Regions from separate parts of the Colwellia sp. KS18-150 genome, predicted to be linked through region 2. Evidence: riboswitches for the same ligand, from Rfam matches in the RefSeq annotation. Region 2 holds a riboswitch; the other holds the start of a gene.

The links. A riboswitch is a leader RNA that binds a small molecule or an ion and turns the genes downstream of it on or off. The one in region 2 is predicted to bind cobalamin.
Positions count from the first base shown of each region.
Region 1: another riboswitch for cobalamin. It lies ahead of cobT (nicotinate-nucleotide--dimethylbenzimidazole phosphoribosyltransferase); the one in region 2 lies ahead of AC27IF_RS03635 (TonB-dependent receptor domain-containing protein).

Region 1 is NZ_BAAJMC010000001.1:717,245-722,747, reverse strand. It holds gene AC27IF_RS03360 (LruC domain-containing protein) at 1-160, opposite strand, end outside; gene AC27IF_RS03355 (cobyric acid synthase) at 387-1,898, opposite strand; gene cobU (bifunctional adenosylcobinamide kinase/adenosylcobinamide-phosphate guanylyltransferase) at 1,902-2,513, opposite strand; gene AC27IF_RS03345 (adenosylcobinamide-GDP ribazoletransferase) at 2,506-3,333, opposite strand; gene cobT (nicotinate-nucleotide--dimethylbenzimidazole phosphoribosyltransferase) at 3,323-4,390, opposite strand; cobalamin riboswitch at 4,551-4,743, opposite strand; gene AC27IF_RS03335 (histidine phosphatase family protein) at 4,865-5,503, opposite strand, start outside.
Region 2 is NZ_BAAJMC010000002.1:51,624-57,126, forward strand. It holds gene AC27IF_RS03615 (ABC transporter ATP-binding protein) at 1-439, shown strand, start outside; gene AC27IF_RS03620 (FecCD family ABC transporter permease) at 432-1,418, shown strand; gene cobO (cob(I)yrinic acid a,c-diamide adenosyltransferase) at 1,464-2,075, shown strand; gene AC27IF_RS03630 (cobalamin-binding protein) at 2,121-2,981, shown strand; cobalamin riboswitch at 3,003-3,183, shown strand; gene AC27IF_RS03635 (TonB-dependent receptor domain-containing protein) at 3,219-5,051, shown strand; gene AC27IF_RS03640 (hypothetical protein) at 5,121-5,503, opposite strand, start outside.

The DNA.
Region 1 (5,503 bases), on a different contig from region 2:
CTGAAATATTAACTAGGTTTATCGGTGAGCCGTCTGAATTAAATGCCTCAGTAGCACTACTCACCACAGGTGTTGAATCACCAATCCATTGCCATTCAATGGCATTAGCATTAGGTGCACACAAAATAAGAAGTAAAGTAAAAAAATAGGATAACTTCATAACAACCTCACAGATAAATTTTATTTAAAAATACCGCCGTATTTAAATAAAAGGCATTTAACATGCCAAGCACTTACCTAGTTGTTATTAAAGCCTTTATTAAATTGACCTTTGAAAATGTCGCATTTTAAAACTGTATTTTTTGCAATTTGCAATGAGGAACTAACCATGAAGTTAGTAGTTAGTAGTTAGTTAATGATGAGCACAGCCGCAGAAATTTAATTCTCTAACGCACAGTATTACTTTTAGTAGTAACTCCTTGCTCAATAATATATTGAATTTTATCCATATCTAGATGTTGTTCACAAGTATTTGCAAGTTGTTCTAACTGACTTTCCCTGTGCTGATTAATATCAACTACGGCTTGCCCTATATCCTCAATACCTAACCAATTAAGCACAGCTTTAGTTGGCTCTGGGCAATCAAAAAAACCATGTAAATAAGTGGCAATTATTTGCTTATCATCAGAGATACAACCATCAGCTCTATTTTTCTCTATCGTCTGCCCATCACTTTGTATATGCAGTAACGGTTGCGATAGTGCCGGCCCCTTTGAAATACCACAGTGAATTTCATACCCTTTTACCTGGCACGTTTCACCTTTTAAAATCATAGCTGCATTGACTTGAGTTAACGTTTTTTCACTTGTTAAGGTGGTTGAAAAGTCCATTAAATTTAGGCCCGAGACTTGCTCAACTTCTGACTCAATATGTAGGGGATCAAAAATTTGCTTACCTAACATTTGAAAACCGCCACAAATGCCCATTAATTTACCGCCATAACGCAAATGTTGCTCAATTTCTTGCTGCCAACCTTGTTGCTTTAAAAACGTTAAATCTGAGGTGACATTCTTACTGCCCGGTATAATAATTAAATCCGCCCCCTGCAATGATTGACCAATTTTGATGTATTGCAAGTCTATATTAGGCTGTAAACGCAAAGGATCAAAATCAGTATGATTACTCATATGTGGCAGCAAAGGCACAAATATTTTCACTTTAACTTGGGTTACTTTATTATCCAGCGCAACGGCATCTTCAGCGTCTAAAGCAAGATCATGTAGGTAAGGCATTACACCTAATACTGGTTTTCCAGTACGCTGTTCAAGCCAGGTTAAGCCTGATTCAAGTAACTTTATATCTCCGCGAAAACGGTTAATGATAAAACCTTTAACTCGCGCTTGCTCTGATTCAGATAATAACGCTAAGGTACCCACAAGATGTGCAAAAACACCGCCTCGGTCGATATCAGCTACTAAAAGAACCGGACAATTTACTTTTTCGGCGTATCCCATATTGGCAATATCATTGGCTCGTAAATTGATTTCTGCCGGACTACCAGCCCCTTCAACTAAGAGTAACTCATGATCATTGGCCAAGCGCTGGTGTGACTCAACAACCGCCTGCATAGCAACCTTTTTATAATCGTGATACTTACCTGCTTCCATATTTGATAACGCTTTACCGTGGACAATAACTTGGGCACCAGTATTACTATTAGGCTTTAATAGTATTGGGTTAAAATCGAAACGCGCTTCAACCTTAGCCGCAATCGCTTGCAGTGCTTGTGCTCGACCAATTTCGCCACCATCTTTAGTAACTGCGCTATTTAGGGCCATATTTTGCGATTTAAAAGGCGCGACATTAACACCGGCATTAGCAAAAACACGGCATAAGCCGGCAACTAAAGTGCTCTTCCCGGCATCTGAGGTTGTGCCTTGTATCATTAATGTTTTCATCAGTTAACCTTGCTGAGCGTTTTCGTTCGATTTCAAAGTAATAGGTAAGCCAGCCATAACAAATTCAACGTTATCGGCAATACCAGCAAGCGCTTGGTGTAACCACCCTGCTTGATCTACAAATTGACGTGATAACTCTCCCATTGGGACAATGCCATGACCTACTTCATTACTCACTAAAATAATATCTACATTATCTTGCAGTTGGATACTTTCAAGTAAAGATAACAGTTGCTGTTTTTCGTGCTGCCAATAATCAAGGTTAGCTTCATCAGTGTTAGCATTAATCAAGTTAGGTTTACACAAACAATTAGTTAGCCATAACGTCAAACAATCCACCAACAGGCAAATGCCTTGCGCACACTCGCCTTGTTCAACACGGTTATTTGCAATAGCTGATTCCATAGCTTTGGCTAAAAACAACGGTGATTCTATCAACTGCCAATGTTTAGGGCGATCAGCTTGATGTTGGCTAATTCTCTGTTGCATTTCATCGTCATGCGCTTGTGCTGTAGCAACATAAGTTACCGGAAAGTTTGATAACTTAGCATAACGCTCTGCCAGCGAAGATTTTCCTGAGCGAGCTCCACCAATAATTAAGTGTATTTTACCCATAAGTCACCGAAAACATTGATAATAAAGAGATATAAACAACCACTTCTGAGAGTTGCTGTGCAGCGCCTAAACAGTCACCGGTATAGCCCCCTAATTGCTGGGTAAACCAACGTTTTAAGCACCACCTAGTGATGAACAAAATAGCGACTAATTTCCACATCATATTCAATGATAAAGTTAATGAAATAAGCACAGCACCTGTGGCAAGTAGTATTAAATAACTGGCGCTTGATAACTCTTGTGCAATCGGCTTAACTTTCGAGGTTGCATCTTCACTAACATAGGGCATATCAGCAATTAGACTAGTAGCCAATAAACGACTTAGGCAGTGTCCCAAGATCAAAATAGTAAACATACTTAGGGTTTCGTTAGGCATAGTTACCGTTAAACTTGAATGAGTAACTAAGGCAACTAAAACTTGATATTTAATCATCAAAATGAAAAATAATGCCGCGGCTCCATAAGTGCCCAGTCGGCTATCCTTCATAATATTGAGTTTATTTTCGACCGTCCAACCGCCACCAAAACCATCCCAAACATCGGCCCAACCATCTTCATGAAACGCCCCCGTTAGCAAAACACTAGTAAACATCGCGATTAAAACAGCCAGCTCAGCAGGCATCATCATGGTGGCTAGGTAAAATGTAAACGCAGAGCTTGCCCCAATAAAAATGCCAACCAATGGAAAGTATCGACAGGCTTCACCAAGCATTTTTTCTGTTATTTCAACACTATGTTTCACCGGAATGCGGGTAAAGAAACTAATAGCCAACAACAATAACTGCCATTGTTTACACAAGATAGCTAGCTTAGGTAACATCGGTGACCTCAGCATCTGCAAAGCTGGCCATGTTATTAAAAAAAGCAACCGCAGCTTGCATAATTGGCAAGGCTAGCGCAGCTCCTGTGCCTTCACCTAATCGTAAGCCTAAATTTAATAACGGCTTTACTTCTAACCACTGCAACATTTTTTGATGACCTTGCTCTCCGGAGCAGTGAGCAAATACCATGTAATCTTTAGCATTACAATTAAGCTCAATAGCCAACATAGCCGCCGCAGTACAAATAAAGCCATCAACAATAATCACCATATTTTTTTCAGCCGCCGCAAGCATAGCGGCAGTAATTTGAACGAGTTCAAAGCCACCTAAACAGCGCAGAATCTCAACCGAATCAACCAAATCATTCTTATGCAAAGCCAGCGCTTGCTCAACAAGCTGTTGCTTTTTATTAACTACATCATCAGAAACTCCAGTGCCACGACCAACAGCCTCACTAGCAGGTATTTTCATTAGTGCAGCCATAATGGCTGAAGCGACAGTTGTATTACCAATACCCATTTCACCGAAGGCGATAATATTACAGCCAGTACGTTTAACCTTGTTAATATGATCTTTAGCGAACACAAAACCTTGCTCAACCTGCGCAGCGGTCATTGCTGCTTGTTGATTAATCGGCTGAGTAATATTGCCTAAACGTTGATTAATTACTGCGACTGATGTTTCGAGAGGGTGTAAAATACCGGTATCGACTACATTAAGCTGCCAACCAAATTGCTGACAAAAAACGTTAATAGCCGCGCCGCCACGAGCAAAGTTTTCGACCATTTGACTGGTGACATCACTTGGGGCAATAGAGACACCTTCATTAGCAATACCATGGTCTCCGGCAAAAACGCTTAGATGAGGAGAGTTAAGGTGTAACTTATAATGTTTATTATAAAGACCATCAAAAACATTATCTGATAGCTGTATTTGAGCAATTTTTTTAGCGAGTAACTCCAGATCCCCCAAGGCCCCAAGAGGTTTAGTTTTACTATCAATTTTGGCTTGGATTATTGCAGAAAATTTCTGACAAACGGGGTTAATATCAAACATTACATCACCTAAAAAAGACCAAATAAATTTGGCGGTACTTATGATAAACGTCGATAATATTTTTAGGAACTGGAGCGCAAATCGCTATTCATCCATGCACTATGCAAGGATAGAAAAGAAACAATATAGCTAATGCTCGAGTAACCCGCTCGACGTAGTAATCAATGTACATAATTCACCTGGTATCCTGACTTACAGCGTCTAGATATGTCCCTTCCCAAGATAACTTAGTGGTTAACATATCGCTCTGTTTACAGTTGCGGGTACAGTTGTGGATTTACACCACATTCCCAGCCTCACTTTATTGATTGTTTATGACTTATTGCATAAAGAATAACAAGTGAAATTGACTATGACATTATTTAATTAGTGGCGCGATTATCGACTGATAGGGCAAAATAGCAAGGTTTATTTTTAACTCTGTTATTGCGAAAAAACATATTAAGCACTTGAAAACTAACAATGACTATCAAGCTAAAGCTTTAATTTCGGCCAAGCATTCCCTTCATCATCAATCACTATTTGAATATGAATTAATGCCCCGTATGGCACATCAATATTAGTCATATGAATTGTCCCAGGAATGGGTAGCGCCAACACTTTTGCCAAAATATAGCGAATAACTCCACCATGACTGATCACTAAAGTATTTTGTGGGTTACTTTCTTCAGCTTTTTGTTGTTTATATTGCGCTAATAAACGTTGCCAAAAATCATCAACACGCTGAATAAAATCATCAATGGCTTCACCATTAGGAGGCTGGTATTGCCATGGATTTTGCCAAAATTTACCGAGTGTTGGCTCGGTGTCATTCAAACTCGATTTTGTTTGCCATAACGCTTGATAACTCATACCATCCCAATCACCAAAGTCCATTTCCTGTAGCTGTGTCGAGACTTTGAGTGATAAGTTGGTTTGGTGACAATATTCTTGTGCAAACGCTCGACAACGGATTAGCGGTGAACTGTAACATTGTGAGATGTTAGGCAAGGTTTTAGTGGCGTCAATCAGCTGTTGTTTACCTTTTTCAGATAATGCAATATCGGTGCGCCCACAAAGAATCCCTGCTTGCATAAGCTCACCATGGCGCAGTAAATACACATTAAACTCTGA
Region 2 (5,503 bases):
AGCATTACGTAAAGTGGGTTTAAGCAATGCCGGTGACAAAAACTTTAATCAATTATCTGGCGGTGAGCAGCAAAGAGTATTAATTGCTAGAGCGCTGGTTCAAAAAGCACAAATATTAATTCTAGATGAACCAACAAATCATTTGGATGTTTATTACCAACACCAAATACTACAATTAGTAAAAAAATTAAAAATTACCGTGATAATGACGGTGCATGACCTTAATCTCGCCAGTCAATTTTGCCAACGGTTACTATTACTAAATCAAGGACAGTTATTATGTGATGGTAGTCCAGAGCAGGTGCTTACGGTAAAACAATTAGAGCATGTATTTAAATTACCTTGCTTGCTTGAAAAAGATCCCACAACAGCTAAACCAAGAGTTTACTTTTCCTTACCTGAACAAGAATACTGTCATGCAGGTGATATTAATGAGTAAATTATCATTAAAAATCACCTTACTTGGTATCTTTACATTTATATCATTAATTGCCGGCTTACATTTTGGCCCGGCAAATTTAAGCAGCACCGAAGTATTATCTTGCTTAGCTGCTGAATGTCATGATCAAGTCAGTGAAATGGTTATCTGGCAAATACGTGTACCAAGAGTGTTAGTCGCTCTAGTAGCAGGTATGGGCTTAGCCATCGCCGGCGCTATTTTACAAAATACCACCCGTAATCCATTAGCGGATCCTTATTTATTTGGTATCGTTTCCGGTGCAGGGTTAGGAGCGACACTTTCAAACTTAATACTAAGCGATAATATCAGTATTGCTCTTCCACTCGCTGCATTTCTCGGGGCATTGTTTGCTATCACCATAGTGGTATTTATCGCGAAAGTGCTACAACGAACAGAGCAGTTGTTACTTGCTGGGGTTGCCGTTTCATTTATGTTAGCAGCCGTAACACAGTTTATCCTTTATTTTGGTGACCCTTTTGCCACTAACCGAGTGATCTTTTGGTTAATGGGAAGTTTAGCTCGAGTGGAGATGAGTAATTTTTATATTATTGCCAGTATATTGATTCTAGCTATTCTTATTATCATTGCTCTACATCGCCAGATTGATGCTTTATTACTTGGTGATGAAAGTGCTGCTAGTTTAGGCGTTAATGTCGACAGATTAAGATTATTAATGCTGGGGCTTTGTGCTGCTTTGACTGCAACTATTGTTGCTTATTGTGGTGGTATTGGTTTTGTCGGCTTGATGATACCTCATATCGTCAGGCAACTGATCGGCGTCACAACATTTAAGCTAGTATTAGGCAGTGCTTTGATTGGCGGAACATTTTTAATATGGGTAGATGTAATTGCTCGCTCTGCTTTAGCTAATGCAGAAATTCCAATTGGCATTATCACTTCAGCATTGGGCAGTATTTTCTTCTTATTTATTATGGTCCGTAATAAACACCATGGATAATTTAATCGCCTCAATAACTTAATTAACTAATGAAGTAGTAACAAGATGACAGATAATAATGTAGATAAAAAAAGTACCTCACATAAAAAACGTATGCAATCGGTTAAAGAAAAGGTTGATAAACGTATCGACGACGCCCAGGAAGAACGAGGCTTATTAATCGTTATTACCGGCAACGGTAAGGGTAAATCAACTTCTGGCTTTGGTACTATCGCTCGTGCTGTTGGCCATGGCCTTAATGCCGCTGTAGTTCAGTACATTAAAGGCACTTGGGCTTGTGGTGAACGTCAATTACTAGAAAATGCAGGCGTTACTTTTGATGTCATGGCCACAGGTTTTACTTGGAACACTCAAGATAAAGAAAAAGATATTGCTGCAGCTCAAAAAGTTTGGCAACGAAATAAAGTATTACTCAGCGATAATAATGTTGATGTGGTACTCCTTGATGAAATGACCTACATGATTGCCTATAAATATATAGAGTTAGAAGAGCTGCTTGAAGCGTTAAAAAATCGTCCTAAAAATCAACATGTCATTATTACCGGCCGTGCCTGTCACCGAGAAATCATTGCCTTAGCTGACACAGTTAGTGAAGTACAGTCCGTCAAACATGCCTTCGATAACGGCGTTAAAGCTCAAAAAGGCATCGATTGGTAAATGCTGATGTTTATAAGTTATAGCACCTAAAGAGATCACAAAAATATGAACAAACTTTTATCAATACTCATTTTGTTATCACTGAGCATGTCTTGCTTTGCTAACAGTCACGCTAAAGATAAACCGAGTATTATCGCGTTATCTCCTCACATTGTTGAGATGCTATTTGATATTGGTGCCGGAGAGCAAATTATTGGCACCACGGCATTTGCTGATTACCCAGAGCAAGCTAAGAATATCCCTGTCATTGGTAACTATCTTAGATTACAGATTGAAAAGGTTATCGAACTGCAACCAGACCTCATCATCGCATGGAAAAGTGGTAACCCTAGTGATGATCTCGCTCGATTAAAACAGCTAGGTTTTAACATCGTTTATTCACAGCCAAATACCTTTGCTGATGTTGCAAAAGAGATGCGTGAATTTGGTAAGTTAACTGGTCACGAATTACAAGCTGAGCAACAAACTCAAGATTTTCTAGCTCAACTTAATCAAATTACTCAGCAATATCAGAATAAAAGCAAAATTGTCGGTTTTTACGAGTTATGGTCAAGACCATTAACCACCGTTGCACAAGGAAGTTGGCCGCAACAGTTTTTAACGATTTGTGGGGTAGATAACCCTTTTAAACAGTTATCAATTCCCTACCCTCAGGTAAATATTGAAACAGTATTGCAAACGCCGATACAAGTTATTATCCAGCCATTATCAGAGAACCAAACTGATAAATTAGGCTTTAACTGGCAAGACTGGTCGATAGTTCCGGCAGTAAAAAATAATAAAATTATCCAACCTGACGCTGATGCCATGCACCGCATGACAGCGAGAAGCCTTGGAGAATTACAGCATTTGTGTACAAACATTGACGAAATACGACAATGGTTGTTAAGCAATAAAGCGCTTTAATTAGCCCCAAAGAGGCTAATAAAGCATATAAAGATTTTAGGTGTTGATGTTTTTATAAAGCATCAGTGAAACGGGAAATAGGTGCGTACTTTAAAAGTGTAACTCCTATACTGCCCTCGCAACGGTAATAAAGGTCACCCTGAGTAATTAATTTATGGTAACCCTTTTCAGTCCGGAGACCGGCCTAAAATAACACTAGTTTTGTAAGTACGGTGGGTGCTTATAATTGAGGACAACATGAAAAAAACACTTTTAGCATTAACCATTGCTAGCACATTTACATCAGGATTAACTTTCGCTAACTCAAGCCAAGAAAGTACCGATGAAACAGAAAACATGATAATTACTGCTAACCGCACAGCACAAAGCGAAGCAGATCTTTTAAGTAGCGTTAAAGTCATAACACGTGCAGATATTGAGTTATCGTCTTCTAATTCGATTGCTGAATTACTTAATGATGTTAATGGCATACAAATATCTCAAAGTGGTGGCGCAGGTCAAACAACATCTATATTTAGTCGTGGCACTGACTCGGGCCACACCTTAGTTATTATTGATGGCCAACGTATTGGCTCCGCAACACTAGGGCAAGTTGCCTTTGCCGACATCAGTGTTGAGCAGGTAGAGCGAATTGAAGTGATCAAAGGCCCAAGAGCTGCACTTTGGGGCTCTGATGCTATAGGTGGTGTCATTCAAATATTTACTCGTCAATTAGCCGCAGGTGAAATTGCTGTTGATGCTGGCCTAGGCAATGACAAACAGCAGCAAGCAAGTATCAGTGGCGCAATAGGCCATGGTGATGGTAGTACAACCTTCACAGCTTCTGCTAAATCTAGCGATGGCTATGATGTTTATGACTTAGCTGAAGATGATGACGATGGTTACAGTCGTGAAAACGTTTCACTTATTGGTCAACAACAGTTGAACCAAGAATGGAAAATTAATTGGTTAGCTAAATATAACCAAGGCGAAACAGAATATGATAGTGCTTTTGGTGGCGCTAACGAAAATTCATTTGAAACACTACAATGGCAACTTTCTGCCAGCCAAACAGATGGCAACTGGCATCAACAACTATTTGTAGGTCAACAAAAAAATGAAAGCACCTCATTCGGTAATGGCATTAGTGAGAGTGATGGTAGTCGTTTTGAAACCGATCGCTTACAAGGTACATGGTTAGGTAGTTACCAGCTAACTGAACAATTAAGCACAAGTGTTGGTATCGATTTAATCAATGAGAAAGTCGACACTCAAGTTGCCTACGAAGTCGATGAACGTGATATCCACTCTGCATTTACCCGTTTAGCCTTTGATAACGACACCATCATTTTAGATGGAGCACTTCGATATGATGATATTGAAGGTATCGATAGCGAAGTCACGTATAACTTAAGTGCCGGCGTACGTTTTGCTGATACTTCGTTAGTGAGCTTAAATATCGGCAGTGGCTTCAAAGCGCCAAGCTTTAACGATCTTTACTACCCTAATGACGGTTGGTCTTACGGTAACCCTGACTTAGAAGCTGAAACGTCAGATAGTATAGAGTTATTAGTAAAAACCAATGTGGTAGGAGTCGATACAGAACTAAGTATTTACAATACTAAAATTGATAATTTGATTGAATGGCAACCTGATGAAAACTTTGCTTATCACCCAATTAACGTGAACAAAGCTGAAATCAATGGTGTTGAATTAACCTTATCGACTGAAATGTTGGGCTTACAACATCAACTGCAATTAAATTACTTAGATGCAAAAGATGATGTAACAGATGAACCGCTAATACGTCGTGCAAAACAAAGTGGTAGTTATCAAGTCAGTCAATCATGGGATAGCCTTAGCCTACTTGCGAGTATCAATTATCAAGGTGAGCGAGAAGATAGCGAATGGCCAAGCACCATCACCTTACCAAGCCATACGTTAGTTAATGCTAGCGCGTTATATGAAATAACACCGGCATGGACTTTAGGCTTAAAAGTTAACAATGTTTTTGACAGAGAATATGTCACTAATAACCATTATGTTGGGCAGCCTGCCCAGTACTTAGTCACAGTAAGTTACCGTAACTAAATACTTATATTGAATATAAAGCCTGTTATTGGAAACTATAACAGGCTTTTTTATATTGCTTTGAAGTCGTTAATTGTTATTTTGACAAATATCCCACATCTTTTGGTTATATTGCACCATGTAATCAAGCGCTTTATTACGATCAACTCTATCTTGCTCTGACCGAATCACATCCCCCGTATTCGGCATATATTTTTTACCGCATAAGGCAAGTGCTTGTTCAATTTCACCCGCAGTCAAACCTGGTATTTTCGTCCCGCGAGTCGATGCCACAAACAAACGATAATCGTTTTTTTCTATTGCCATCGCAATATTAGCTGACAACACTGAATATGCTTTTGAAGCTTTGACTTCGCTTTGGCTTACTTCATTGTTTAGATTATGCTCGCCAATATTACTAGTAGCATTGCTACAGCTCGTTGTAATTAGGGCGAATAGTAAATAGCTATATC